One region of the Paraburkholderia sp. BL27I4N3 genome, then DNA from elsewhere that is predicted to be linked to it. Evidence: riboswitches for the same ligand, from Rfam matches in the RefSeq annotation. Region 1 holds a riboswitch; each other region holds the start of a gene.
The links. Region 1 has a riboswitch for cobalamin ahead of cobW (cobalamin biosynthesis protein CobW). Riboswitches for the same ligand answer to the same signal wherever they lie in the genome.
Positions count from the first base shown of each region.

Region 2: linked by a shared signal. The riboswitch ahead of B0G71_RS15455 (TonB-dependent receptor domain-containing protein) and the one ahead of cobW (cobalamin biosynthesis protein CobW) in region 1 are both predicted to bind cobalamin.
Region 3: linked by a shared signal. The riboswitch ahead of cobG (precorrin-3B synthase) and the one ahead of cobW (cobalamin biosynthesis protein CobW) in region 1 are both predicted to bind cobalamin.
Region 4: linked by a shared signal. The riboswitch ahead of B0G71_RS33290 (CbtB-domain containing protein) and the one ahead of cobW (cobalamin biosynthesis protein CobW) in region 1 are both predicted to bind cobalamin.

Region 1 is NZ_QREJ01000001.1:5,177,792-5,184,860, forward strand. It holds gene cobN (cobaltochelatase subunit CobN) at 1-3,724, opposite strand, end outside; gene cobW (cobalamin biosynthesis protein CobW) at 3,731-4,822, opposite strand; cobalamin riboswitch at 5,011-5,304, opposite strand; cobalamin riboswitch at 5,373-5,624, shown strand; gene cobA (uroporphyrinogen-III C-methyltransferase) at 5,863-6,639, shown strand; gene B0G71_RS23635 (cobalamin biosynthesis protein) at 6,636-7,069, shown strand, end outside.
Region 2 is NZ_QREJ01000001.1:3,393,996-3,401,064, reverse strand. It holds gene B0G71_RS15490 (LysR family transcriptional regulator) at 167-1,153, shown strand; gene lgt (prolipoprotein diacylglyceryl transferase) at 1,273-2,178, shown strand; gene B0G71_RS15480 (SIMPL domain-containing protein) at 2,276-3,007, opposite strand; gene B0G71_RS15475 (EVE domain-containing protein) at 3,182-3,640, opposite strand; RNA gene ssrS (6S RNA) at 3,748-3,929, opposite strand; gene B0G71_RS15465 (cell division protein ZapA) at 4,063-4,377, opposite strand; gene B0G71_RS15460 (ATPase) at 4,374-4,730, opposite strand; cobalamin riboswitch at 4,939-5,210, shown strand; gene B0G71_RS15455 (TonB-dependent receptor domain-containing protein) at 5,301-7,069, shown strand, end outside.
Region 3 is NZ_QREJ01000001.1:5,504,000-5,511,068, reverse strand. It holds gene cobG (precorrin-3B synthase) at 1-970, opposite strand, end outside; cobalamin riboswitch at 1,054-1,233, opposite strand; gene cbiE (precorrin-6y C5,15-methyltransferase (decarboxylating) subunit CbiE) at 1,318-2,715, shown strand; gene B0G71_RS25095 (cobalt-precorrin-5B (C(1))-methyltransferase) at 2,715-3,812, shown strand; gene B0G71_RS25090 (cobalt-precorrin-6A reductase) at 3,809-4,537, shown strand; gene cobM (precorrin-4 C(11)-methyltransferase) at 4,584-5,309, shown strand; gene metE (5-methyltetrahydropteroyltriglutamate--homocysteine S-methyltransferase) at 5,383-7,069, opposite strand, start outside.
Region 4 is NZ_QREJ01000001.1:7,336,211-7,343,279, reverse strand. It holds gene B0G71_RS33295 (CbtA family protein) at 718-1,458, opposite strand; gene B0G71_RS33290 (CbtB-domain containing protein) at 1,470-1,691, opposite strand; cobalamin riboswitch at 1,730-1,872, opposite strand; gene B0G71_RS33285 (histidine phosphatase family protein) at 1,936-2,523, shown strand; gene B0G71_RS33280 (hypothetical protein) at 2,542-2,982, opposite strand; gene B0G71_RS33275 (alpha/beta hydrolase) at 3,082-4,104, opposite strand; gene B0G71_RS33270 (MFS transporter) at 4,124-5,482, opposite strand; gene B0G71_RS33265 (alpha/beta hydrolase) at 5,479-6,555, opposite strand; gene B0G71_RS33260 (LysR family transcriptional regulator) at 6,805-7,069, shown strand, end outside.

The DNA of each region.
Region 1 (7,069 bases):
GCCACAAACCGCGCTGCATGGCTTCGAGCAGGCGCTCGCAGACCGACTGCAACGCGTGCGGGTTGTGCCGTTGCAAGAACTCGCGGGTGTCTGCGTCGTTCAGGTACGCGTCAGTCACGAGCGCATATTGATGATCCGCGATCACGCGCGCCGTCGCATCGTAACCATACAGATAGTCGACGGTCGCGGCGATTTCGGCCGCGCCCTTGTACCCATGGCGCTTCACGCCATCCAGCCATTTCGGATTGACCACGCGCGAGCGGATCACGCGCGCGATCTCCTCATGCAGCGTGCGCACGCGCGGCGCCGCCGGATTGCTGTGGTCGGCGTGATACACGCTCGGCTGATCGCCGGCCAGATGCCGCACCGCGGCGACCATGCCGCCCTGGAACTGGTAGTAATCGTTCGAATCGAGCAGGTCGTGCTCGCGGTTGTCCTGGTTCTGCAGCACCACGTCCATTGCGGCGAGACGCGCGCCGAACGCGTGACGCGCTTCTTCGCCCGCACTCTTTTGCGTGTACGCATAACCGCCCCACGCCTGATACGCGTTCGCGAGATCGGCGTCGGTTTGCCATTGGCGCGAGTCGATCATGTCCTGCAGACCCGCGCCGTAGGCGCCGGGCCGCGCGCTGAATACGCGCCAGCCGGCGCGCTTGCGCGCTTCGGCGGCGTCCATGCCGCGCGCGATCAGCGCATCGCGTTCGCGCAGCACGCGTGCGCGAATCGGATTCAGGTCCTCGGGTTCGTCGAGTTCGGCGACGGCTTGCACGGCGGCGTCAAATAAATGCATGACGTTGGCGAAGGCATCGCGGAAGAAACCGGACACCCGCAACGTGACGTCGATTCGCGGCCGGTCGAACGCCTCGATCGGCATGATTTCAAAATCGGTCACGCGATGGCTGCCCGGCGCCCACTTCGGCCGCACACCGAGCAACGCGAGCGCCTGGGCGATATCGTCGCCGCCGGTGCGCATGGTCGCGGTGCCCCAAACGGACAGACCGATGGCGCGCGGATAGTCGCCCTTCTCCTGCAAATGCCGTTCGATCAGTTGCTGCGCGGATTTCAAGCCGAGCGACCAGGCGGCCTGGGTGGGAATCGCGCGCGTGTCGACGGAATAGAAGTTGCGGCCGGTGGGCAGCACGTCGGGCCGGCCACGCGACGGCGAACCGCTCGGCCCGGGCGGCACGAAACGGCCTTCGAGGCCGCGCTTTAGCTGAAGCATTTCCTGCGGACCGCAGGCGTCGAGGCGCGGCAGCACGTCGTTACGCAGACGCTCGATCACTTGCTCCGCTTGCGGCAAGCCCGCGGCCGTCGTGGTTACCGATGCTTGCGTTCGATCTCCGCACAGGTCTCGCAGCAACTCAGCCGCCAGCAACTCCAGCCGCTCACGCGTATCGCCGCAGTGCCGCCACGGCGCATCGCTCACGCGCTGAAGTACATCGGGACGCGGACCGTCCCACACCGCCGACCAATCCACCGACAACGGATCGAACAGATGATCCATCTGCAGATCACGCGCCAGTGCATCGATCAAGCCGGCCTTGCCGCCTTGCCCGTCGCCGACAGGAAAACGCCCCAATGCCAGCAACGTATCGCGTCGCTGCACGCCGTCGGGCGATTGCCCGAACGTGTGCAAACCATCGCGAATCTGCGCTTCCTTCAACTCGCACAGCCACGCATCGACGCGCGTGAGCAGCGCGTCTTCATCGTCCTGTCCGTTCGGTGCGGCGAGACTGAGTTCCTCATGCAGCTTATGGTCGACGATGGTCGCCAGAATCGTGCGCCGCAACAGCTTCGAGCGGCGCGGATCGACCATTAGCGCTTCATAGTATTCGTCGACCTGGCGCTCCAGGTCCTGCAAAGGTCCGTAACTTTCGGCTCGCGTGAGCGGCGGCATCAAATGATCGATGATGACAGCCTGTGCGCGGCGTTTCGCCTGGCTACCCTCGCCCGGATCGTTGACGATGAACGGATACAGATGCGGCATCGGCCCGAGAATCAGATCGGGCCAGCAGGTATCGCTCAACGCGACGCTTTTGCCGGGCAGCCATTCGAGATTGCCGTGCTTGCCGACATGCACGATTGCATCGATACCGAACTGGTGACGCAACCAGAAATAGAACGCCAGATACGCATGCGGCGGCACGAGTTCGGCGTCGTGATAGCTCGCGTAGTCGCCCTGCTCGCGCGAACGCGACGGTTGAATGCCGACGAACACCTGTCCGCAACGCCAGCCCGCGATCATGAAGCGGCCGCGTCGCAGCGTCGGGTCGAGTTCCGGCGCGCCCCAACGCGCGTTCAACGCCTCGCGGGTTTCGGCGGGCAAGGCGTTGAAGTGCGCGAGATAGTCGTCGAGGGCGAGGCTCTGCAGTGCGGGACGCAGATCTCGCACGACCGGATCGTTGGTCACGCCTTCGGTGAGCTTTTTCAGCAGCGCATCGCCGCCCGAGGGCAAATCGGCCAGACGATAACCTTCGTCGCGCAGCATCGACAGAATGCCGACTACCGATGCCGGTGTATCGAGTCCCACGCCATTGCCGATGCGCCCTTCGCTCATCGGATAGTTGGCGAGGATCAGCGCGAGTTTCTTGTCCGCGTTATCGAGTGAACGCAGACGGCACCAGCGCCGGCTCAGTTCGGCGAGAAAACCCACGCGTTCAAGGTCCGCCTGATAACGCACCACGTCGACCTGAGTATGCGCACAGCGGTACGCGAGTCCCTTGAAACTGATCGCGCGCGTGATGATGCGGCCGTCCACTTCCGGCAGCGCGATATGCATGGCGATATCGCGCGAATTGAGGCCCTGATTGTCCTTGACCCAATCGTCGCGATTGCCGCCGCTCAGGATCACCTGGAGCACCGGGGCATCACCGGCGAGCGCGAGCGGCTCGGGGTCGTCGATCGCGGACGCGGCGAATGCGGTCGTATTCAGCACCAGCGCCACCTCGTGCTGCGCGCACAGCGATTGCACGACGTCGCGGCTCATCGCATCTTTCAGCGAGGTAATCGCGATCGGCAGCGGATTCAGACCTTGCGATTCGAGTGCGTCGATCAGCGCGTCGAACACCGCCGTGTTGGCAGCCTGCAGATGCGCCTTGTAGAACAGGATCGCCGCAACCGGTGCTCCCTGTTTCCAGCGCGCCTGCCAGTCGGCCATGGTCGGCGTATCGCGTTCGGGATGGTAGAGCGTGGCCGCGGGCAACGCGCGCGGCGGCGCAGGTTCGCGTCCCCAGCCGAAGGCGCGGTGGGCGATACAGCGCAGGAACGCCTCGGCATTTTGCGGGCCGCCTTCACGCAGATAGCGCCACAGTTGATGGCACAGATCCGCGCTTGCCGTGCTGCGCGCGAGCAGGTTCGGATCCTCCTGCAGATCGCCGGAGAACATCGCGAGCGTCTGCTGCTTGCGCTCGGCGAGCGCCACCACCTGCTCGATGCCGTAAGGCCAATACGCTTCGCCGCCCAGATGATCGACCACCACCACGCGCGCATGCTGCAAGACGTCTTCGAGATAAAAATCCACCGACGCCGGTTGCCGCAAATACGTGACGTTCGCGAGCCGCACGCTCGGGAAGCCTTCACCCAGCCGCGGAAAAACGCTCGCCAGCAGCGACAGCGTGGTGTCGGCGGAGCTGAGCACCACGATATCCGCGGGCTGCTGATCGATCCGGATCACGCCTTGCGTGTCGTCGACGAAACCGCCCGGCGTGGTGCGCAGCAGATGCATATGCGCTTACGCCTGCTGCGCTTCGACGCTCGACGGCATGCCCAGCGCCACGTCGAACGCACGTTGCAACGCCGGCTGATCGAGGTCTTCACCAATCAGCACGAAGCGGCTCGGGCCGCCTTCGCCGGCCTGCCAGCGTCGATCGAAATAGCTGTCGAAGCGGCGCCCAACGCCTTGAATCACCAGACGCATCGCCGCGCCCGGCAGCGCCGCGAAGCCTTTGACGCGATAGATCGTGTTGGTTTCGACAAGTTGTTGCAACGCGGCGATCACCGCCTCGCGCGACGACGCATTCGCCTGCACGACCACGGAGTCGAACTCGTCATGATGGTGGTCGGCGTCGTCGGCGGAGCCATGGTGATCGTGGCGCAAGTGGATCGTGTCTTCCGACGCCGCTTCGAGGCCCAGCAAGGTATGCAGATCGAGTTGGCCCATGTGTGCGCGAACGATCTTCACTTGCGGCGGAATTTCTTCGCGGATCGAAACTTCGACCGCGCTTTGCTGCGCGTCGTCGAGCAAGTCCGTTTTGTTCAGAATCACCAGATCGGCCGCGGACAACTGGTCTTCGAACAGCTCGTGCAGCGGCGACTCGTGATCGAGATTCGGATCGGCCTTGCGCTGCGCATCCACGGCGACCGGATTATCCGCAAACTGGCCGCTTGCCGCAGCCGGGCCGTCAACCACGGTGACCACGGCATCCACGGTGAAGCTGTTCTTTATCTGCGGCCAGTTGAACGCCTGCACCAAGGGCTTCGGCAACGCCAGACCCGACGTCTCGATCAGCACGTGGTCGATCTGCTCGCGGCGCTCCACGAGCTTTTCCATCACCGGGAAAAACTCTTCCTGCACGGTGCAGCACAAGCAGCCGTTTGCCAGTTCATACAGTTGGCCTTCGGTTTCGACGCCGTTTTCATCGCAACCGATGCCGCAACCCTTGAGGATTTCCCCGTCGATACCGAGTTCGCCGAATTCGTTGACGATCACCGCGATGCGCTTGCCGCCCGCATGCTGAAGAATATGCCGCAGCAGCGTAGTCTTGCCGCTGCCGAGAAAGCCCGTGACGATGGTGACGGGGATCTTGCGCATTTGAGTTTGCATCGTGAGGTCCATCCGTAGAGTTGCACGTGCACGCCGGCGTGTTTTTCAGCGTATGCCGAGGCAAACGGAGCAGACGCCCGGCCAGCCACGACCATAACAAAACACGGGGACGAAAGTCGGCGTTGCCGCGACAACAGAAAAACAGAAAGCGGGAATGAGTCATGAACGTAGCGCCGCATCCCCGCGGCGTTCGTCCTTCGTTATCTGGCCGGTATCCGGGCTGGCGAAAGCGCCGCTTCCCCTTCCCGGACGAGTGATTTCTCGCCCAGTGGTGATATGCCGACGCGGCCTTGCGCGTGGACATCGAAGCCGGCTCCGCGGCGCTAACCGACTGCGTTTGACACGGCAGTTAGCACCACATTTCGCTTACCGTTGCGGGGGCAGCACAGGTTGGCCCGATCCATGGCAGGTGGGCACCCTGTTTCCCGTTTAACTGCATGCGCACGAGCGCGCACACGAGCACCAAAGTGCGTGCGAGTGTAGGCCCGCCGCTCGGTGCCGTCAAGGAAACCCCAGGCCGCAAGCGCTTATCGGACGGGGCGCCATGTGCTATCGTATGCGCGCGTTTGGTGCCCGCACATGCATTCGCGTGTGCAGTTAAACGGGAAACAGGCAGCGCGCCCTGCGCTTAACCTGTGCTGTCCCCGCAACGGTAAGCGACCTGCGGCGCGATGTTTAATCGACTTGCGCCGCGCATGCGTTTTTTTAAGCCACTGTCCGGCAATTTCCAGCGAATGCGGACGGGAAGGCAAAGCGCGTGAGGCCGCCAGCCCGGATACCGGCCAGACGCGGAGGCGGCGAACCTCAGGGCAACATCCCGCCGCCGGACGCCGGAATCCGCGAGGGACGGATGCGAAGGCGCTAAAGCACGACGCAGAGTGTCCGCGTAGGCGAGTTTCGTGTGAAACTCGCTACGAACCACGCATTGCGCCATGCCTGAATCCGTAGCACTGCATGACCCCAACGTCCGCCGTCTGGCGACCCTTCGCGCTTTACCCTTTCCCGCTTGTCACGACATGGCGCCCGCCGTGCACGCCGCGATGACCCGCGCCTGGCTGATCGGCGCCGGCCCCGGCGACGTCGAACTCATGACCATCAAGGCCACCCGTGCATTGGCGCAAGCCGACGTGGTGCTGGTCGACGATCTGGTGAATCCTGAAGTGCTGCAATTCGCGCGCGCTGACGCGCTGGTCGTCTACGTGGGTAAACGCGGCGGTCATCCGTCGACACCGCAGGAAGGCATCGTCGCGCAGATGCTCGAACATGTGCGGGCCGGGCGCAGCGTCGCGCGTTTGAAAGGTGGCGATCCGTTCGTGTTCGGCCGGGGCGGCGAAGAACAGCAGGCGCTGCACGCGGCCGGTATCGAGGTGGAAGTCGTCAACGGCATCACGGCGGGAATCGCGGCGCCCGCGGCGATCGGGATTCCGGTCACGCATCGCGATCATGCGCAGGGCGTCGTGTTCGTCACCGGGCACGGCGCGGGCAGCGGCGAGCCCGACTGGGCCGCACTCGTGGCCACGCGCATGACGCTCGTGATCTACATGGGCATGCGGCGGCTCAACGATATCGTCGGCGCGCTGCTCGCGGCTGGCATGAGCGCCGATACGCCGTGCGCGGCGATCGAATCGGCCACCCGTCCCGAGCAACGCCACGCGCTGGCGCGGCTTGGTGAATTTGCCGACATCGTCGCGCGTGCTGGTCTCGGGTCGCCGGCAATCGTGGTGATCGGCGGCGTGGCGTCGCTCGCGTTGGCGCGTGAGGCGGCTCATGCGGAACGCGCTGCAACGCCGCCAGCGGACGGAACGGATACGCGATGAAAACGCTGAGCGTCGGCATCGGTTGCCGTTTGCATAGCTCGGCCGAGCAGATCGAAGCTGCGGTGCGCGCCGCGCTCGGCACGCATTCGTTCGACGAAATCCGTACCGTCGCCTCGCTCGACATCAAAGCCCGCGAAGCGGGCCTCCTCGAATTCTGCGCACGTCATGCGCTGCCGCTGACGTTCTTCAGCCTTGAACAGATCGCGGCGATGCCTGTCGCGGTGGCTTCGGCGGCAGTGCGCGAGCATCTCGGCGTGGACGGCGTCTGCGAGCCGTGCGCGCTGCTTGGCGCGGCGGCCGACGCCACAGCCGGGCTCGGTGAATCTGTCATAGGCCATGCGCCTCGTGCCACGCTCCTCGTGCGCAAAACCGTTTATGCCGGCGTCACCGTGGCGATTGCCTCAACCACCGCTCACGCCGCTCGCGCCGA
Region 2 (7,069 bases), 1.8 Mb from region 1:
TCCTTTTGTTTTGATCCGCACCGCGCTGCGGGTTTCAGTCGCGCCGGCGTGGGCTGCCGGCGGCATCCGTCCAGTGTAGACCGGCGTGCCACGCAACGACGCAGTTTTGCGATGCGCGCGTCCAATGTATTATTCGTGGCTCACTAGGTCGTAAAACGTATCACTCATGCTGCCAGCCATTCCTGATCTGCGCCAGTTGCGCTATTTCGTGACCGTCGCCGAAGAGAAGCACTTCGGGCGCGCGGCCGTGCGCCTCTCGATGACACAGCCGCCCTTGTCGCAAGCGATTCGCGCGCTCGAAGAGACGCTTGGCGTCGAACTGTTCGCGCGCACCAAGCGTTCCGTCGAACTGACGTCAGTGGGCGCAGATTTGCTGCCCGAGGTGCAGCGCCTGCTGGCGAGTGCCGAAGGGCTGCGGCCGCTCGCGCAGAGCCTCGCGCGCGGCGAGGCGGGCGTGTTGTCGCTGGCTTTCGTGTCCACGGCGGACTACGGGCTTCTGCCGCTGTTGCTGCGCGATTTCGGCGCGCGTCATCCGCGCGTGCGGCTGGAATTGACCGAAGCCACCAGCGACATACAAGTCGACGAACTGGTGGCCGGGCGCATCGACGCGGGTCTTGTGATCGCGCCGCTGCCGTCGCGCCACGCCACCCAGCTCTCGTGGCTGCCGATCGCGCGCGAGCCGCTAGTGATCGCCATGTCGACGGAGATGGCGGCGCGCGTGGCCAGCGTCAGCGGCGACCGTGCCGACCCTCGCGCCGAATGGCTGGATACGCCGATCAGCCTGCGCGATGTCGCCGACGCGCCGCTCGTGGTCTTCCCAAGACGTCTGGCGCCGGGCTTTTATGACATCATTATGGATTGCTACGGCGTGGCGGGCCTTGCGCCCCGGGTCGGCCAGGAAGCGATCCAGATGCAAACGATCGTGAGCCTTGTGTCGGCCGGCATGGGTGTCGCACTGGTGCCGCAATCGTTACGTAATCTGCGCCGCACCGGCGTGGTGTACCGGCCGCTTTCCGAGTCGGTGCCCGCGATCGAGACGGGCCTCGTCTGGCGGACCGCGGAGGTGAGCCCGGTGCTGGCGGGTTTCATCGATATCGTGCGGGCGCATGCGGCGACCGTCGAGGCGCAACAATCCGCCGCTCCGCGCATATAGACGCGTCCGCGCGAACGCATTGCCGGCCGGACCGTCCAATGCATGCACCGCAAGCTGCGGGCAGCGCCGCCCGTTACTAGACATTTCGCTTCTGAACCTGAACTGCCCATAACAACACGATGCTTATTCACCCCAATTTCGACCCCATTGCCATTCATCTGGGGCCGCTCGCCGTGCGCTGGTATGGACTGATGTACCTCGTCGCGTTCATCGCGGCGATCGTGGTCGGCCGGTTGCGGCTGCGTTTGCCGTATGTCGCCGCGCAAGGCTGGACCGTCAAGGATATCGACGACATGCTGTTTTACGGCGTGTTGGGCACGATTCTCGGCGGCCGGCTCGGCTACGTGCTGTTCTATAAGGCGAGCTTTTATTTCGCGCATCCGCTAGACATCTTCAAGGTCTGGGAAGGCGGCATGTCGTTTCACGGCGGCTTTCTCGGCGTGACGCTGGCCATGGTGCTGTTCGCGTATCAGCGCAAACGCTCGTGGCTGCAGGTCACCGACTTCGTCGCGCCGATGGTGCCGACCGGCCTCGCGGCAGGGCGTCTCGGCAATTTCATCAACGGCGAGTTGTGGGGCCGCGTGACCGATCCGTCGGCGCCGTGGGCCATGCTGTTTCCGGGCGCCGCGCCCGACGACGCCGCGTGGCTCAGCGCGCATCCGCAACTGGCCGCGCAATGGCATCTGAACGAAGTGTTCGCGCAATATCACATGCTGCCGCGCCATCCGTCGGAGCTGTATGAAATCGCCCTGGAAGGCGTCGCGCTGTTCTTCGTGCTGTTCTTCTTCTCGCGCAAGCCAAAGCCAATGGGCGCGATTTCCGCCGTGTTTCTGATCGGCTACGGCCTCGCGCGCTTCACGGTCGAATTCGCGCGCGAGCCGGACGACTTCCTCGGCTTGCTGGCTATGGGCTTGTCCATGGGCCAATGGCTGTCGCTGCCGATGATCGTCGTCGGTATCGGCATGCTGGTGTGGTCTTATCGCCGCGCGCGCCACGAACCGGCGCAGGCGGTCAGCGCGAACTGACCGCTACGGTTTATCGTGGCGAGTGGTCAATGAGAAAAGCCGCGCGAGCGGCTTTTCTTTTACTGCGTCGAAGCAGTGCTTCTACCACCAGGAAGCGTTATTTCATCTGCACCGAGCCGGACACATTGACGGTTACCGTCGACGTTCCGCCTTCGATCGGCACCGGTGCCGCGGCCTTTGCGTCGGCGCCCATGGCGCGCGCGCTCATCATCATCACCGGACGCGGCATCACGCCGTTGTGGCCGACGTTGACCTCGCGAATCGAATAACCGCTGTAGCCGAACGCCTGCGCGGACGAAGCGGCCTGCTCGCGGAACGACTTGATCGCTTCGCCGGTGAGCTTCTGCTCCGCCGCGCGCTGCGCTTCAGGCGAGAGCGAGAACTGCACATTGCCGACCTGCATGATCGATGCCATCTGACCCGCGAGCTTGGACACCGCGGCGAAGTCGTGCGATTCGAGTACGATCTCCGTGCGGCCGCGCCATGCGGAAATGCGCCCGTCACGGTCGGTGGACGGATAGATCGAGAACGAGCCCGTGCGCGCCGTCACGCCGCTCACACCCTTGGCTCTTTGCAGCGCCGAATCGGCGCGCTGGTTCAGCGTTGACGTGAGCGCCGACGGATCGCTCGCTTCCTGCTCGTAGAACAGCGTGATATCGACGACGTCTTGCGGCACTTCAGCGCTGGCCTGCGCGTTCAACGACAGCACGCCGGCCGGCTGATATTGGCCGGTGCTTTGCGCGCGTGCCATGGCCGGCGTCAGTGCGAGCGCGGCGGGCGCGGCGCAGACGAGGGCGAAAGCGAGTGCACGTGCGGTGTTTTTCGTCATTGTTGGACTCCTTGCTTGAACAGGTTGTGCACGATTGGTGCAACCGCCGCGCCGTGGCATGGCGTTTGCGAGATCGTTAGGCGCTTGTAACCTGAGCTTGGTTCCCGGGTTTGACGTTGCTTTAACGTTTGCGTGCGCACAAATACACGCCACGCATTCATCAGGCATGCACGATCAGGCGAGCCGCTTGGTGATGAATCGCCATTCGGCCTCGGTCACCGGTGTAATCGACAGGCGGTTGCCTTTGGCGAGCACGCGCATGTCCGCGAGTTCGTCGTGCTCGCGTAACGCGGCGAGCGGGATAAGCGGAATCTTCTTCTTGAACACCACATCGACGAGCACCCAGCGGGGCGTTTCCTGCGACGACTTCGCGTCGTAGTAGGGACTCTTCTTGTCGAACTGCGTCGGGTCGGGATACGCAGTGGACGATACCTCCGCAATGCCCGCGATGCCAGGCTCCGGACAGCTCGAGTGATAGAACAGCACACCGTCGCCGACCTGCATCATGTCGCGCATGAAATTGCGCGCCTGATAGTTGCGCACGCCGGTCCACGGCAATGTGCGATGCGGTGCCTTGGCGAGATGGTCGATGCTTGCTTCGTCCGGTTCGGACTTCATTAGCCAGTAGCGCATGAATCGAATTGAACGTTAAGGGGTTGAAGATGCGGAAGAAATCGGCCAACAAAAAACAGCGCCCAAAGAAAAACGGCACCGAACCGAAGTCCGATGCCGTTCTAAATAAGGTCCCCGCCTTAGCCGCTAGGCCGGCATCCTGAACCGGGGGTTCAGAATTGGTCGCAGTTAGCAACACTTCGGGTACATCAGACAGAGTGACGCGCACACCCGTGCTACAAATTTCCGCAACCGTGCACATGGCATTGGTTCAAGGAATATATGACCTTGGCGAACCAGGCAGGGAAGCTAAACCGATGAAGCTGAAAAACGAACTACCGATTGAACTCAAACGTTTGCTGAATCTTGCACACCTTGTGCTCACACATTCCGTTTGAATCCGCCGCCGATCTCAGGACCGGCAGCACGATAACACATGTACCTTATTGCACGCTGTACTGCTCAATCACAGTACCTAGTTGTTCGTTCATTTGATGCATTGTACGCCGGATTTCTTCAGCGGGAAATGCTTCTCCGTGTCTCACGCTCGATTGCAGTCTAAGCAGTTCCGATGCCAGCGACAGCGCAGCCATGACGGCAATGCGATCCGTGCCGCGCACGTTGCTGTTATTGCGGATCTTCGACATTTCGGCGTCGACGCGTGCAACCGCTTCGAGCAGCGCCGCTTCCGTTTCCGGCGAGCAGGCGAGGCGATAGGGCACGCCGAGAATCGATACTTCGATCTGCTTGGTGGTCATGCATTTTCTCCGTGGCGGGTCACGTCGCTCCCGGCTTCGGCAACTTGCTGAGCCGGCTCGAGCAGATCGAGCTGGTTGTCCGGCTCACTGTGCGCGCGCGCACGCGGCAGCTTCTCGAGGATCGCGTTCAGGCGCACTTGTGCGTCGTCGATCTTCGCCGAAAGCGCGTCGCGTTCCGCCTGCAGCGCGTTACGTTCCTCGCGCAGCATTGCAAGTTCCGTGCGCGTGGCTTCGGCGTCGGCGCGCGATTGCGCGAGTTGCTCTTCGAGCGCGAGTCGCGCCTCATTGTGGCGCTGGCTGATCGCGATCAGCTTGCCGATATTTTGTGAAAGTGTTTCGAGTTCGGTGAGCATCTGCTGCGTCCTCTAAAGACATCGCATTTTAGCGCGGAATGTCGCAGGTTCCGACAATTGTCTCGTTTCGAGACGTAACAACATCGCTTTGTGCAGGCTTTTTATCGACCATATGATGAAAAAGTACTCACGCGTCGGACAAGAGCCTGCACTTAACAGAACACATGGCCTGCGATCTCACCATTCTTGACGGACTCCGAGGCCGCTCCTAAACTGCCCGCACTCTGGTGCCCGCGTGCGGCTTTTTTTCAACGGCCCACGCAGTTAAACGGGAAGCAGGGCGCGCGGTTCATCTGGATTCATCTAAACGCGCCAACCTGCGCTGCCCCCGCAACGGTAAGCGACCGCATTCGTCATGCAAGTCGATCCCGCTCGCGAGCTGGAAGTTCAACTCGCGAGTGTGCCACTGCGCGTCTCGCGTGGGAAGGCGGGATCGATGCGTCGCCAGCCCGGATACCGGCCAGAGGGAGAGGCACGTCCCGCGCGAAAATGTTAAATACGCGGGCGCCTCGTTACGCATCGGCCTGCGGGGAAGCGGGCCGCGCACGCTATCCACAGGACGTTCACCCCATGCTGTCCCCCTTCGCCCGCGCGGTGCTGCTCGCCTTTGCGAGCCTGCCGATCGTCGTGCACGCGCAAGACGCGTCTTCATCTTCTGCTTCATCTGCTTCGTCTCCGTCGGCGGATTCTTCGAGTTCGGTGTCCTCTTCGGCGGTGCTGTCGCCCGTGGTGGTGACCGCGGATCGCACGCCGCAAGCGCTCGCCGACACGATCCCGCAGACCTCGCTGTTCGATCAGCAGGATATCGCCGACACCACCGCGACCGATTTGCCGGGCCTCCTGCAACTCGCGCCCGGCGCGCAAATCTCGCGCACAGGTGGCCCCGGTTCGACGACGAGCCTCTTTTTGCGCGGCGCGTCGTCGACGCAATCGCTGCTGCTGATCGACGGCGTGCGCGTCGATTCGGTGAGTCTGGGTGCGTCGCAACTCGCGCAGATCCCACTCGACCAGATCGATCACGTGGAGGTGGTGAACGGCAACGTGTCGGCGTTATACGGCTCGGGCGCGATCGGCGGTGTGGTGCAGGTGTTCACGAAAAGCGGCGGCGATCACCCGCCGCGTTTCAATTTTTCGCTCAGCTACGGCAGCTATCACACGCAGACGCAGCAGGCGGGCGTGAACGGCGCATTGGACAAGGACGGCAACACGACCTTCAGCATTTCGCTCGCGCGTTCGAAGGACGACGGCTTCTCGTCGCTGAATACGAAGGAGGCGCCCAGCGCCAATCCGAACGCGAACGGCTATCTGAACGAGAGTATCTCGGCTTCGCTGCGCCACAAGTTCAACGACAAATGGGACGCCGGCGCCAGCTACTTGCAGTCGAATGGCAACAACAGCTACGACAACGCGTACGGCGTGCCGACCGATCTGAACAACCTGTATAGCAAGGTGCGCCAGGTCTCGGTGTTCGCGAACGGCAAGCTGACCGACTGGTGGACCACGCACTTCATCGTCGCAGAAGGCGACGACCGCAGCGTGTCGAACACCAACGGGGTGTACAACGGCCGCTTCGATACAGACAATCGCCAGTACACATGGCAGAACGATTTCGCGCTGGCCGCGCAGCAGAAACTGCAGGTCGGCTATGAGCATCTCGATCAAAGCCTCGATTCGGACACGTTCGCGGCGCCGGACCGTCATGTGGATTCGGGCTTCGTCGGCTATACGGGACGCTTCGGGCGCAACCAGTTTCAGGCCAACGTGCGGCGCGACCAGTATTCCGATTTCGGCGGAGCGAACAGTTACTATCTCGGCTACGGTTTCGACATCACCGGCCATTGGAAGGTGACCGCAAGCTATTCGGATTCGTTTCGCGCGCCGAGCTTCGACGATCTGTACTATCCGATCAGCGGCAATCCGGCGATCCAGCCGGAGCGCAGCCATTCGATCGAAGCCGCGCTGCAGTACGCATCGAATGCGCTCGGCGTGATGCGCCTTTCCGCATTCCAGACGCGCTATTCGAATCTGATTAACTACGAGCAGGTGACGCCCGGCATCTATCTGGCCGAGAACGTCGGGCATGCGAAGGTGCAGGGCATCGAAGGATCGTGGAGCGGCCATGTCGGCAAGACGGACGTGCGCGCGTCGCTGACGCTGCAAAATCCCGTCGACCTCGACAACGATGCCGACCTCGTGCGGCGCGCCCGGCGCTTCGGGGCGCTGACGGTGAACCGCAGCATCGCCGGGTGGCGGGTGGGCGGCGAGTGGATCGTGAGCGGCCCGAGCAACGACAGCAGCGGCAAGCTGGGCGGCTATGGCGTGGTGAATCTGTCGGCGCG
Region 3 (7,069 bases), 330 kb from region 1:
CGGAATGCGGCGCGGTTAGCAGGTGGCGCATGCGTGTGGCGTCGGCGGCGGCGAGGTCGAGGAATGTCAGGAGCAGCGCGCGTACCAGGGCCGGGACTTGTGAAGGCAGGATTGCGGCTAGTGCGCCTGTGTTGTTCACGCCCGGTTTTGCAAGCGCGGTGCTTTGGCGTTGCATAAGCGCGCCGGCATAGGCGCTCACAGGCGGACAACCCGCGAACCCGAACACGAACCGCACGCCGTCCGCCTCTTGCGACGCCGCGAGCCACACATCGTGCGGATGGTCCACTCTCGCGAGCCGTTCGCCGCCGTCCAGCAACAGTGCGAATTTCGGCGACAGCGCCGCGAAACGCGCTTCGCTTTGCAGCATAGCGAGCAACTCGGCGCACAGCGGGCGTGTGTCGAATAGCGCGAACGGATCGCGTCCGGCAGCGGGGCTGATCATGACGTTGCGGACGTCGTCGGCTGCGGCTGCGGCGGAGAGTGCGTGGGCAGTGCCCACTCGCTGCGCTGCTGCGTCCGGGGCTTTCGAGGCCCATTCATTCACTGCGTTCGCGGCTTCGGCATCTGTAGCGCTCTTCGCGTCTGCGTTCACGGCGCTGGCGGCAACTGCATTCACAGCGTTGGCCGCCGCCGTGTTCCCAGGGCCCGCCACGCCGTTCGCCGGCATCGGCCCAAGACCCGCGTCGATCAAAGCCGCGATCAAAGCCGCCTCTTCACCGCGCTTCACGCCACGCACCTGCACATTCGCGCGATTGGTCAACTCGATCACCCCGCCCGCGTGCCGCGCGCTAGCCTCCGCGATCGCCCGAGCCTGCGCCGCGCTCAATTCGCCGCCGGGCGGTTTGATCCGGCAAATCCCGCCGTCGCGCGCGGCAACGATGCGCAGCAGCCCCGGACACGCCGAGGGCCGCAGCGTGGCGGCCGCGTCGGATAAAACGGTGGAGGGCGTTGCTTGATTCAAGACGGACACCGGGTTTAGCGTCGCGCGACGGCCCGAGCATGCCGTGAGGCGGGCATGGCTGCGGCATCGGTACACCCCGCCCGATGTTGGCTGGCACGAACAGTCTCGCCGGCAGGTCTCCTGGCTGGCAGGTCATGGTCCGCCGCGGCCTTCCCGGTCGAACCAGTGGCGTGGAGCGCAGGCGGACTCGCTGCATACAGTTGCGGGGGCAGCCACAGTGGCACTGTGTTCCCTCTTCGGCCCCGAAGGGCACCGGCGGCTGTATTATGCCTTTTTTCGAACAGCACAACGAGGCTGGACGCTTTGATCGGCGTGGCACAGCGCATTATTTGAAGACACAGAATGAGGATGGATGCATGCCCGCGTGGCTGACGGTGGTGGGCATAGGCGACGACGGCTTCGCCGGCTTGGGGCGGCCCGCGCGGCGGGCCTTGCTGGAAGCGTCGGTGGTGTACGGCGGCGAACGTCATCTGGCGATGCTGCCCGCGTGTCTCGCCGCGCGCCGTGCCGCCTGGCCGCGTCCCTTCGATCTCGCACCCTTGCTGGCCGAGCGCGGCGCAGCCGTGTGCGTGCTGGCGAGCGGCGATCCGATGCTGTTCGGCGTCGGCGCGACACTCGCGCGGCAATTGCCGGCAGGAGAATTGCGGGTGCTGCCGGCGCCGTCGTCGTTGTCGCTGGCGGCCGCGCGGCTCGGCTGGCCGTTGCAGGATGTCGCGACGGTGTCGCTGGTGGGGCGGCCGTTGCCCACGCTGAACGCGCATCTGCATGACGGCGCGCGCATGTTCGTGCTCAGCGCGAACGGGCGCACGCCCGCGGCGCTCGCGGCATTGCTGAACGCACGCGGTTACGGGGCGACCCGCATGAGTGTGCTGGAACACCTGGGCGGCGAACTGGAGCGGCGCATCGACGGCCGCGCGGATCAGTGGTCCGCGGGCGAGGTGGCCGCGTTGAACCTGATCGCGCTCGACTGCCGTGCTACCGAAGGCGCGCCGCGTCTGCCGCTGACCTGCGGTTTGCCCGACGATGCGTTTCGTCACGACGGCCAGTTGACCAAGCGGGACGTGCGCGCGATCACGCTCGCGCGCCTCGCGCCGACGCCCGGCGAATTGCTGTGGGATGTGGGCGCGGGCAGCGGCTCGATCGGCATCGAATGGATGCGCGTGCATTCCACCTGTCGCGCGATTGCGATTGAAGGGCACGCGGAACGGCAACGTTTCATCGAACACAATCGCGATGCGTTAGGTGTGCCGGGGCTGCAACTCGTGGCGGGGCGCGCGCCTGAGGCGCTGCAGGGGTTGCCAGTGCCGGATGCCGTGTTCATCGGCGGCGGCGTGACCGTGCCGGGCGTGCTGGAGGCATGCTGGGCAGGTCTGCGCGAAGGCGGGCGGCTGGTCGCCAATGCGGTCACCTTGCAAGGCGAGGCGGTGTTGGCGGCGTGGCGCGAGCGGCATGGCGGGACGTTGACACGGATCGCATTGGCGGACGCGCAACCGCTTGGCGGATTCGATACGTGGCGGCAGGCGTTGCCGATCACGCTGCTGGAGGTGACGAAGCCGGCGAGCGGCGAGGGCGTGAACCTCGTGGGAACCGAAACCGTGATTAACGCGGCGAATGCGGCGGATGCGGCGAATGTGCCGAATGCCAGGCGTGCCGCAAGTGCCGGAAGCGGTATGAGCGCCACGAATGTCGCCAACTCGACGAAAGCGACGAACACGGCCGGCGCCACCCCCACCGACCCATCCCCCGAACCCTGATGCGCGAAGAAACCCCCGAACAACCCGCGCCGCTGCGTAGCGGCTACACGACCGGCAGTTGCGCCACCGCGACGTCGCTGGCGGCGGCGCGTCTGTTGCTCGCGGGTGTCGTCAGCGAAGTGGCGGAGATCGTGTTGCCGAAGGGCCAGCATGTGCCGATGCCGCTGGTGTTCTGCCGCCTGATCGGCAATGGCGATGAAGGCGCGGAAGCCGGCACGATCAAGGACGCCGGCGACGATCCCGACGTCACGCACGGCGCCGTCGTTTTCGCGCGCGTGCGCCTCATCGCCGAAGCGGGCGTGATATTTCGCGCGGGGCCGGGCGTCGGCACGGTGACGCGCGCGGGGCTGACGCTGCCGGTCGGCGAACCCGCCATCAACCCGGTGCCGCGCAGAATGATGACCGAGCATCTGGCCGAACTCGCGGCGGAGCATGCGTACGGCGGCGGCTTCGAAGTGACGATCGGCGTGGAAGGCGGCGAAGCGCTGGCGCTGAAAACGATGAACCCGCGTCTCGGCATTCTCGGCGGGCTGTCGATCCTCGGCACCACCGGCATTGTGCGTCCGTTTTCGTGCTCGGCGTATATCGCGTCGATTCATCAGGGGATCGACGTCGCGCGCGCCAACGGCTATACCCATCTCGCCGCCTGCACCGGCAACGCGAGCGAGGACGCGATGCGCGCGCACTACGGCCTGCCGGATATCGCGCTGATCGAAATGGGCGACTTCGTCGGCGCGGTGCTCAAGCATATGAAGCGCGCGCCGGTCGAGCGCCTGAGCGTGTGCGGCGGCTTCGGCAAGCTCAGCAAGCTGGCGGCGGGTCATCTCGATCTGCATAGCCGCAATTCGAGCATCGACCTCGAGCGGCTCGCGCAATGGGCCGCCGAACAGGGCGCCGACGACGCGCTTCAGGCGGCGATCCGCGCAGCCAACACGAGTCAGCAGGCGGTCGCGTTGGCGCGCGCGCGGCAGGTGCCGCTCGGCGATATCGTCTGCCGGCATGCGCTGGCGGTAGCGCGCGAGATCGTGCCGCCGCAGGTCAACGTCGAAATGTTCGCGATCGATCGCCAGGGTAAGCTGATCGGAGCCGCGCAATGAAAACGAAGCGGATTCTGCTGCTCGGCGGCACAGGCGACGCATTGCGGATCGCGCGGCAACTCGCGCCCGAGCACGTGTATAGTCTCGCCGGCCTCGGCAAGGTGCCTGACGATCTGGCGTGCACGGTGCGAGTCGGCGGCTTTGGCGGCAGCGAAGCTATGACGCGTTACATTGCCGGTGAAGGTATCGATCTCGTGATCGACGCGACGCACCCGTATGCCGCGCAAATCAGCGCGAACGCGGCCGAGGCGAGCCGCGCCGCGCGCGCGCCGTATTGGGCATTGCGCCGCCCGGCGTGGCAACCGCAAGCCGGCGACGATTGGCGCATGGTCGGCGACTGGAGTGAACTCACGGATGCGCTCGCGCCGTTCAGAAAGCCGCTCTTCACGCTCGGCCGCGAACCGCTCGCGCATCTCGACGAGATTCCGCCGCATCAGTTCTGGGTCGTGCGTTGTCTCGAAGCGCACGCCGACACGCCGCGTGCGCGGATCCTCGCGGCGCGCGGTCCATTCACGCTCGAAGGTGAGCGTGCGCTATTCGCCCTGCAAGCCTTCGACGTGGTGGTCAGCAAAAATAGCGGCGGCCAGGCGACTGAAGCAAAACTCGAAGTCGCGCGTGAACGCGGTTTGCCGGTCGTGATGCTGCGCCGACCTGAATTGCCGGTAGCAGAGAGGGAATTCGAAAGCGTTTCCGATCTGCTCGACGCGCTGCAACGCGCAGTCTGAATCGCGCATGCATGCCACGCCGCCTCAACGAATCAGGGAGTAGTGAATGACGGTGTTTTTTATCGGCGCGGGTCCGGGCGACCCCGAACTGATCACGGTGAAAGGGCAGCGCCTCGTGCGCAGTTGTCCGGTAATCCTGTACGCGGGTTCGCTCGTGCCGGCCGCGGTGCTCGAAGGTCATGCGGCGCAGCAGGTCGTCAACACCGCCGAACTCGACCTCGATCAGATCGTCGCGCTGCTTGCGGCCGCGCACGACAAAGGTCTGGACGTGGCGCGCGTGCATTCCGGCGATCCGTCGCTGTACGGCGCGATCGGCGAACAGATCCGCAGACTGCGCGAACTGAAGATTCCCTATGAGATCGTGCCGGGCGTTACCGCCACGGCGGCATGCGCGGCGACGCTGGGTTGCGAACTCACATTGCCCGATGTTTCGCAGACGCTGATCCTCACGCGCTTCGCCACCAAAACCAGCATGCCCGAAGGCGAGCAACTGGCCGACCTCGCCCGTCATCGTGCAACGATGGCGATTCATCTCGGCGTGCGGCACCTTGCGCGGATCGTCAATGAATTGCGGCCGCATTACGGTGGTGCATGTCCGATCGCGGTGATCTATCGCGCGAGTTGGCCGGACGAGGAGACAATCACCGGCACGCTCGACGATATTGTCGGCAAGGTGCAAACGACCTCCATCGAGCGGACCGCGTTGATCCTGGTCGGCCAGGTGCTGGCCGCCGAGGGCTTCGCCGACTCGACGCTGTACGCGAAAGACTGAAACCGTCTGCGTGAAAAAGCCCATCCGCGCACCGTCACACAGTGCGCGGATTAGCTCACAACGCCAGATTCTCTTACGCCGTCACTTCATCCGGCTGCCTCGCCGCCAGCTTCACACGCAATGCCCTGGCGGCCTGAACCATATTCGTCAGCGCTGCTTCGGTCTCCGGCCAGCCGCGCGTCTTCAGCCCGCAATCCGGATTGACCCACAAGCGCTCAGCGGGAATCACTTCGCACGCGCGTTCCAGCAGACGTTCCATGGCTTGCGCATCCGGCACGCGCGGCGAGTGGATATCGTAGACGCCCGGGCCTATTTCGTTCGGATACGCGAAAGCGCCGAAGCCGTCGAGCAGTTCCATCGCCGAACGCGAGGTCTCGATTGTGATCACGTCGGCATCCATCGCGGCGATCGACGGCAGAATGTCGTTGAACTCCGAATAGCACATATGCGTATGAATCTGCGTTTGATCGGCCACGCCCGCGGCTGAAATGCGGAACACGCGCGTGGCCCATTCCAGATACGCGGCCCAATCGGCGCGACGCAGCGGCAAGCCTTCGCGGAAAGCCGGTTCATCGATCTGGATGATGCGAATGCCGGCCTTTTCCAGATCCACCACCTCTTCACGGATCGCGAGCGCGAGTTGCAGCGCAGTAGTTGAGCGCGGCTGGTCGTCGCGCACGAACGACCATTGCAGCATCGTCACCGGGCCGGTCAGCATGCCCTTCATCGGACGCTGCGTGAGAGATTGCGCGTAACGCGTGGTCTCGACCGTCATCGGTTCGGGACGGTAGACGTCGCCGTAAATGATCGGCGGTTTCACGCAGCGCGAGCCGTAGCTCTGCACCCAGCCGTTTTCCGTGAACGCATAGCCCCACAACTGTTCGCCGAAATATTCGACCATGTCGTTGCGTTCGGCTTCGCCATGCACCAGCACGTCGAGCCCCAACTCTTCCTGTTTGCGTACGGCGATCTCGATCTCGGCGCGCATGCGCTGCAGATAGTCGAGTGCGCGCAGTTCGCCGCGCTTGTAGGCGGCACGCGCCTGGCGGATCGCCGGCGTTTGCGGGAACGAGCCGATCGTGGTGGTCGGCAGGAGCGGCAGGCCGAGCGCTTCGCGCTGCAGGCGATTGCGTTCGGCGAACGGGCTTTGCCGGTCGGCCATTGCGCTGCTCACCGCGGCCACGCGTTTTTGCACGAGCGCGTTGACTACCGCGCTGGAACCGCGGCGCGCTTCGAGCGCGCGGTCAGCGGCAGTGAGTGTCGCTTCGGCCGCCGCAGGATCGCGCAAGGCGAGGGCGAGCGTGGCGACTTCGTCGAGTTTTTCCGTGGCGAAGGCCAGCCACGATTTCAGATCGGCGTCGAGTTTCTTTTCAGAGTCGAGCGAGACCGGCACATGCAGCAGCGAGCACGACGACGAAATCCACAAGCGTTCGCCGAATTCCGCATGCAAGGCCTGCAACGATTCGACGATCTCGCCGAGATCCGCGCGCCAGATATTGCGGCCATCGATCACGCCGGCCGACAACACAGCATGCGCAGGCAGCGCAGCGCGCCATGTTTCGAGTTGCTGCGGGGCGCGCACCAGGTCGAGATGCACACCGGCGACGGGCAACGCGGCCACGCGCGGCGCGTGCTCGGCGGCGCTTTCGAAGTACGTGGCCAGCAGCACTTTCACGCCCGATGCGCTGAGCACGTCATACGCGGCGGAAAACGCGTCGAGCCATTGCGCGGGCAGATCGACGCACAAGGCCGGCTCGTCG
Region 4 (7,069 bases), 2.2 Mb from region 1:
ATCACGACGCGCCTATTGCGGCCCGCACGGGAAAGACAGGAGCCGTGAGGCGTGGATACGTAAGACGTGGATACCTGTCGCAGCGTACAGCTTTCATCGTTTGACCTCTTCCCCGAGTTCTTTCAATCATCGGGGATAGTCGTTGGATAGTCAGCAGGACTATTTCGCAATAACGCTGGGAAATGTCAGCGACGTCCAGTTGCATTGACGGTTATCTACCCCGTCCTGAGCATGTTATGTATCGTGCATCGACACGGGCCATCGGGCTGGCGTCGGCGCAGGCAACGAGAGAGTGTCCGCAGATCAGGAGGGGAATTGTGCCGACATGCAGAATCAATGCGCGGGTCGTGTACGCAGCCGTGACATCGGACAAATCCGGGAACGCGCAGCAAGCGACAAGATGAAAAAGGGCGACCGGAGTCGCCCTGAATGGTCACGCAAAACACCTGCCGTGTCCCAATGATGCGGACAACCGGAGGCCGTGTGCCAGCAACCAGGTTGTTAAATTCGAACGGAACAGATGTTTGTAGCTCTTGAGCGTCGCGGGCGAATTTATCCACAGAAATTGTTCGCAAGCCTGTGGATAACCACCCCACAACCGCCCCAACTCCTTGACGCAGAACCCATCTTGACCACTGCGCGCAAACTGCGGAGAGCGAAGCACGGCAAGCAAACCGCCGAGCGCAACCGCCGAAGCGGCCGCACTCGTCATGCCAATCAAGCCGACTTCACCGCCGACCGCCCCGCCACCCGCATCAACGCAATCCGCTCGACCAGTGCGCCAAACAGCAGCCCGATCGTCGCCCACATAATCGCCTGCATGCCGAGCGCCGCGACGCGGAATTTCCACAGCAGCACCGCCGGGAAAGCCTCCGGCACTTCGTTGATCGCGGGCATCGACAACTGCACCGCCGCGATGATCACGATGAACACCACCGCCCCCACGATCGAGCCGTTCCACGCGCCAAGTTTCATCGCCGCACGGCGCCGCACCTTGAGCGAGAAGACCATCGCCGCCAGCGAGATCGCAATCATCAGGAAGAACAGCCCCGTGCGCGTCCCGATCGTCTCAGGGTCGCCGACCGAGGGCGGGTTCGCCGGATACTTCAGATTCGGCACGATCGCGAGCGCAATGAACGCGCCAAGCGCAAGCCATGCGGACAACGCGCGCGGGCTCAACGCGCCCACTCGGCCATAAGCGTAAGCGAAGACCAGCGAGAACAAGCCGCCGAATGCCGCGCCGTAAGTCAGCACGCCAGTCAACAAGCCGATACCCCGCTGCGTGTCGCGGCTCACCATCTCAGGCTCGGGCGCCTCGCCTTTCGCGGCGTCGGCCTTTTCTTCGAATGAAATCGCCTGATTGACCTGCGGCTCGCCCACTACCCGGGCGAATCCGAACGTGAGGAGTCCCGCGACGATGCCAGCAAGCATCCCGCGTACCAACAATTTACCCACCATGGTCGACTCCGTTAGTGGCAGGGAAAGCCGAGCAGATGGCGGCCGTCGTGCACGAACTCATGCACGTACATGCCCGGCACCAGCGAGGTGGCACCCTGTTCCGCACCCACGAAGTAAAGCGCGAGCAGCAACAGCAAACCGCCGAACACGACCCAGGGCAGCAACTCGCGCAGCGGAATCGGCGTGGGTTGAGCAACAGGCTGATTGGCGGGATCGAAAACAGCTTCGGTCATGATGGACATCTCCTGGGGTAACGCGCCCCGATAGTCATTGCAGAGGATTGGTGCGAAGCTCAGGTCTGGCTTTCGGCTTGTGCTGCCGATTACAGTGGCGCGACCGCGCCGGGCTCTCACCGGCTTCCGCGCTTCGCAGTCCCGCTATTCTACGCGCTAAACTTCGGCACCCGGCAACGCAAAACACACGTTTCATGCCGCCGGCGTTGGGCTTCGGGACGTGGCTTGATAGGACATGAACGGAATGGACACAAGGCTGTTACTGGTCAGCCACGCATCGACCGCGGCCCAGCGCGCAGGCCGTTTTCCCGCCGACGATTCACTCGACGCCCGCGGCCTCGCAGAAGCCGAAGCCCACGCCGCAGGCTTGCGCCTGGCGGTCGCGGAAGACGCGCCGGCTTTCGTCAGCCCGGCCGCCTGCGCGCGCGAAACGGCGACGGCGCTGGGCCTCACGGCGTCGGTCGACGCCGGCCTGGCGGATCTGAACTACGGCGCATGGCAAGGACGGCGGCTCGCCGACCTCGCCGCCGAAGCGCCGCAAGACGTCGCCGCATGGACGCGCGATCCGGACGCCGCGCCTCACGGCGGCGAGTCGTTCAGTCAACTCGTGAAACGGGTACGAGAATGGCTCGAAACGTTGTTAGACGGCGGGACGGATCGTGCATCGAGCAACGTGATCGCCATCACCCACGCGCCCGTGCTGCGGGCAGCGATCGTGTATGCGCTCGGAGCATCGCCCGTCGTATTTCCGCGTATTGAAATCGCACCGCTTTCGATCATCGAGTTGCGGCGATCATCGCGTGGCTGGACATGGTGGCCGGCGACACACTAGCCGCTCTCGCCGGGCGGCTTATTTACCCGACACCACCAGACGCAGCTTGTTCGACCCGGTCGGCGTCAGTGTGATATCGGTCCGCTTACCCTTCGCGCCCAGATAAAAGTGCTGACGTCCCGGCGAATTCTGATCGTGCGTCGCGTCGGGCAGACACGATGCGACGTCCGCCGCGACAGCTTGCAGCGCGTCGGCATTCGATCCGGCGTCGTGATGCGGCGTCCACGTGCATTGATAGGCACCGTGACTCGCCGAACATTGCGCGTCGTCGCCGTAAGGTTGCGCGACGCCCTTGCCGTCGTCCGACGTCAATGACGCGAGCCCGCCAGGGGCCGCCGCGACGATCCGCTTCAGGGATGTGCAAGGGCTAGGCGCATCGTCGGCATACGCACCGCCGGTCAGCAAAACACCCAGCGACGCAGCGGCGAGCGCGGTGGCAAGCAATCGGGTTCTGTTCATGTCGACGCGGTCCTTGAAGTCACTCGCAGGTACCAGCGCGGTAGCACGCTTCATGCCCATGAACGCGGATTACTCAAGACCGCGCTTCAGTCACCGTCATTACAATCCAGTACCGAACAAAGCCGCCAGCCCCTGCGCCGACCCGAAAATCCCCTTGGCATCGTGCCCGACACCATCGATCACAAACGTCCGATGCTTCGCCAATCCTTCGGGATGCCGCAACGCCATATAGCGCGCATAAGCCAGCCCGCGCCCGAGCCGGTGTTCACCCTGCGCCAGCGCGGCGCACGAACGGTCGAGAGCCGGATGCCGTGGATCGCAATCCGCGCCGCCGAGCAGCACGGTCACGTCACGTTGCGCGTAACGCGCTTCGAGCGTGGCCGCTGAAGCCGCGTCACGAGAGTAAGCGGGCAAATCCTCGAGCCCATACTTCCAGCGATTGAACGACGGACACCTCGCCTGATCGAACGCCGCAAACTCGCCGGACACAGCGGACGCAACCGACCCAATCGGCCGCATTGCATCGAAGTACACATACGACGAAGGATTCGCGACCACATAGCGCAGCGCGATACCGCGCGCCGCGAGGGACGCCTCGTCTCGCGCTACTACCGCGTAGCGCTGCACGACCTGCGCGCCGCCCGAGTGTCCCGCGATCACCACCTCGGCGAGCGATGCGAACTGCTCGCGCGACGCCAGCGTGTCCACAATCGCGTCCAGCACATCGAACGAACTGATCGGCGCGGGACCTTCGGCGTTCTCGCCGGCCATCCAGCTCGTCCAGTCCCAATGCAAAGTGGACGGCGGCAGCTCATGCGCGTCGACATCCGCAGTCGCGAGAAACTGCGGCACGATCAGCAGCGTATCGGCCGCGCTGCCGCCGGCAAGCGCGCACGAACGCTGCGCGAGTTCGAAATACGTGTCGCCGTTGCGCAGGCGGCCATGAATCAGAATCACGGCGCGTTGGACATCGCGCGTCGGCGCGAGCCAGTCGCCGTTGGAAAACACCGGCACGGTGCCGCTGCCGGCTCGCGTCGTGACGCTCAGATGCCGGCTCGCCACGACCGCGACCGGATGTTCATTCGGCGCGCGTTCGTCGTCTGTGATGAAAGGCTGGGTCATGCAATAGGCTCGTGGTCGATCAATGAGTGGCGGGTCTAGCCGCCGCGCCGCTCGACATGCGTCCGGCGCGCGTGAAGTACACCATCGCGAGCGACACGAAGCCGGCAAAAATCAGGTAAAACGCGGGCGTGAGGCTGCTGCCGGTCACGCGCGTCAAGCCGGTGATGGTGAGCGGCGCCATGCCGCCGAACAGCGTCACCGCAATGTTGTACGACAGCGCCACGCCCGCCGAACGGCTGCGCACGGGGAACAAGGTCGCGAGCATGCCGGGATGCGCGCCGGACATCGCGGCGAGGAACAGCGTCGCGATCATCTGCGCGATGAACAGGTGCCCCGGCGTCGGATTCGTCACGACGAAGTGATAAAGCGGATACACGCAGACCATCCACGCGATCACGATGGGATAGAACAGCCGGTATGCGCCATAACGATCGGCGAGCTTGCCGGACAGCGGAAACAGAAACAGATTCAGCACACCGGACACGAACGCGCCGAGCAACGCGGTGGACAACGGCAAATGCAATTGCCGTTCGACATACACCGAGAGATAGGAATGCCAAACATAATTTGTCGCCGCGCCGACGATAATCACACCCATCGCGCAAATCGCCGCGTCGCCGTTGTCGCGGAAGAACTGGCGGATCGTGACGCGCAGCGGTTTTTCCTTGTGCTCGAGCAGGCGCTCGAACTCCGGCGACTCGGCCACGCGATGCCGGATATAGAAGCCGAACGGCCCCGCCAGCGCGCCGAACAGAAACGGCAAACGCCAGCCCCACGCCACCAGTTGCTCATGCGTGAGCTGCGTGGTCAGCAGATAGCCGACGCCGGACGACAGCAGCAACGCGAACGCCTGGGCCGACATGTTGAAGCTGCCGTAGAACATCTTCTTGTGCGAGGGCGCGTACTCGACCAGCATCGCGGAAGCCGTCGCGAACTGTCCGCCCACGGATAGCCCCTGCAATAAGCGCGCAAGGACCACCAACAGCGGCGCAGCGATGCCGATGCTCGCATAGCCCGGCGTGAGACCCATCAGCAATGTACTGGCCGCCATCGAAATGATCAGCAGCGAGAGCGCCTTGCGTCGTCCCGCGCGGTCCGAGTAGATGCCGAGCAGAATGCCGCCGATCGGTCGCACGATAAAACCGACGGCAAACGTCGCAAGCGTCAGCATGATCGACACGAAGCCGCTGCCGCCGGGAAAGAACACTTGCGCGATGATCTTCGCGAAGTAGCCGTAGATCAGAAAGTCGAACCACTCGAGTCCATTGCCGAGCACGGAGGCGAAGATCGCGCGACGCACCATCGACGGACTCAAGCTGTTCGGTGCATCGGCTCCAGCCGCGACACCGTCGCGCTGATTGAAGGTCGCTTCGCTCATTGCCCGCATCCCGAAGTGTCGAACATTGCTGACAGCGCGCATACCGACGTCAACATGCGCGCACCGTCGTGCCCCACGCCCGGCACGATATGAAAGTGCTGCTTCAGGCCGTCTGGATGACGCGACTGGATATACCGGTAGTACGCTTCTGCGCGCGCCACGCGTTGCGGCCCTTGCGCTTCGGCAGCACAGGTTCTGTCGAGCGCGCTCTGCTGCGGATCGTCATCAGCGCCGCCGACGAGGTAGTCGACCCGGCGCGACGCATAGATCGCTTCGAGTTGCGCGGGCGTGCGGTCGTCGAGATACGGCGGCCGGTTGTCCATGCCGTATTTCCATTGATTGAAGTCGGGACATTGCGCGGCATCGAACGGCGCGGCAATGCCTTGCGCGTCAGGCCGTTGCGCGTCGAAATACGCATACGTGGACGGGCTCGCCACCACGTAGCGCACGTCGATGCCTTCGCCGGTCAACGCGGCGATATTACGCGCCGCGACGGCGTAGCGCTGCACGACCTGGCCGCCGCCCGAATGCCCGGCGAACACCACATGCCGCAGATTGGGAAACAGCTTGCGGTCGGCGAGCCGCGCGACGATCGCATCGAGCACCTCGTACGAACTGATCGGCAGCGGCGCGCGCGCCGCTTCGCCGCCCATCCAGGCATCGCCGGTCCAGCGCAGCAAGTCGGCAGGCTCGTTGTGTACGCGCGTGTCGAGCGTGGCGAGGAACTGCGGCGCGATCAGCAGCGTAGTGTCGGGGTCCGCATGCGCGGCATCGCGAGCATTCTGTGCGGTGCGAAAGTACACGTCCGCATTGCGCAGCTTGCCGTGAATCACGATGACCGCGCGCGTCACCTGCGGCTGCGCAACGTTCCAATCCTTCGACAGATACAGCGGGAATTGCGCTTGCCCTTGCGGCGTGTCGAGCGTGAAGCGCGTGTTGGAGATCGTCGCCACCGGCTTCAGATGCGGCTCGTAAGCATGGACCGCGAACGCGGATTGCGCAAACGTCATCAGCACTGCCGCGCCTGTCGACATACACAACGCCGCAATACGTCGTGAACGATTCAAAGTCATGCAGCTTGCTCCTGATCGCCGTGCACAGTCTTGAACGCGGCGCATCGTCAAATCCGTCGTAGGGAAACCGAATACTCGGAATCGGAGGCGAATACCGACCGTCACACCGGCTTGGTTCGGACGGAATGCGATGGACGAGATCGTAGGAGCGGACATGGTAAATGTAAAATACCTGTTTCATGCACCATTCATATTTAGTATGTATGGCATCGAACCGGCCTTCATGTGCTGGTGAGGAGACGAAACACCATGGAGCTGCGGCATCTGCGTTACTTTCTGGCGGTCGCCGAAGAAGGCCAGTTCACGCGCGCGGCAGAAAGGCTGGCCATGCAACAGCCGCCGCTCTCGCAGCAGATTCGAACGCTGGAAGAAGAGATCGGTTTCGAACTCTTTGTGCGCATGCCGCGCGGCGTCACCTTGACGCCGGCCGGCCAGGCCTTTGCGGAAGACGCGCAACGCTTGCTGCAAAATCTGCAGCAGTCTGTCGAAAAGGCGAGCCGGATTGCGCGTGGAG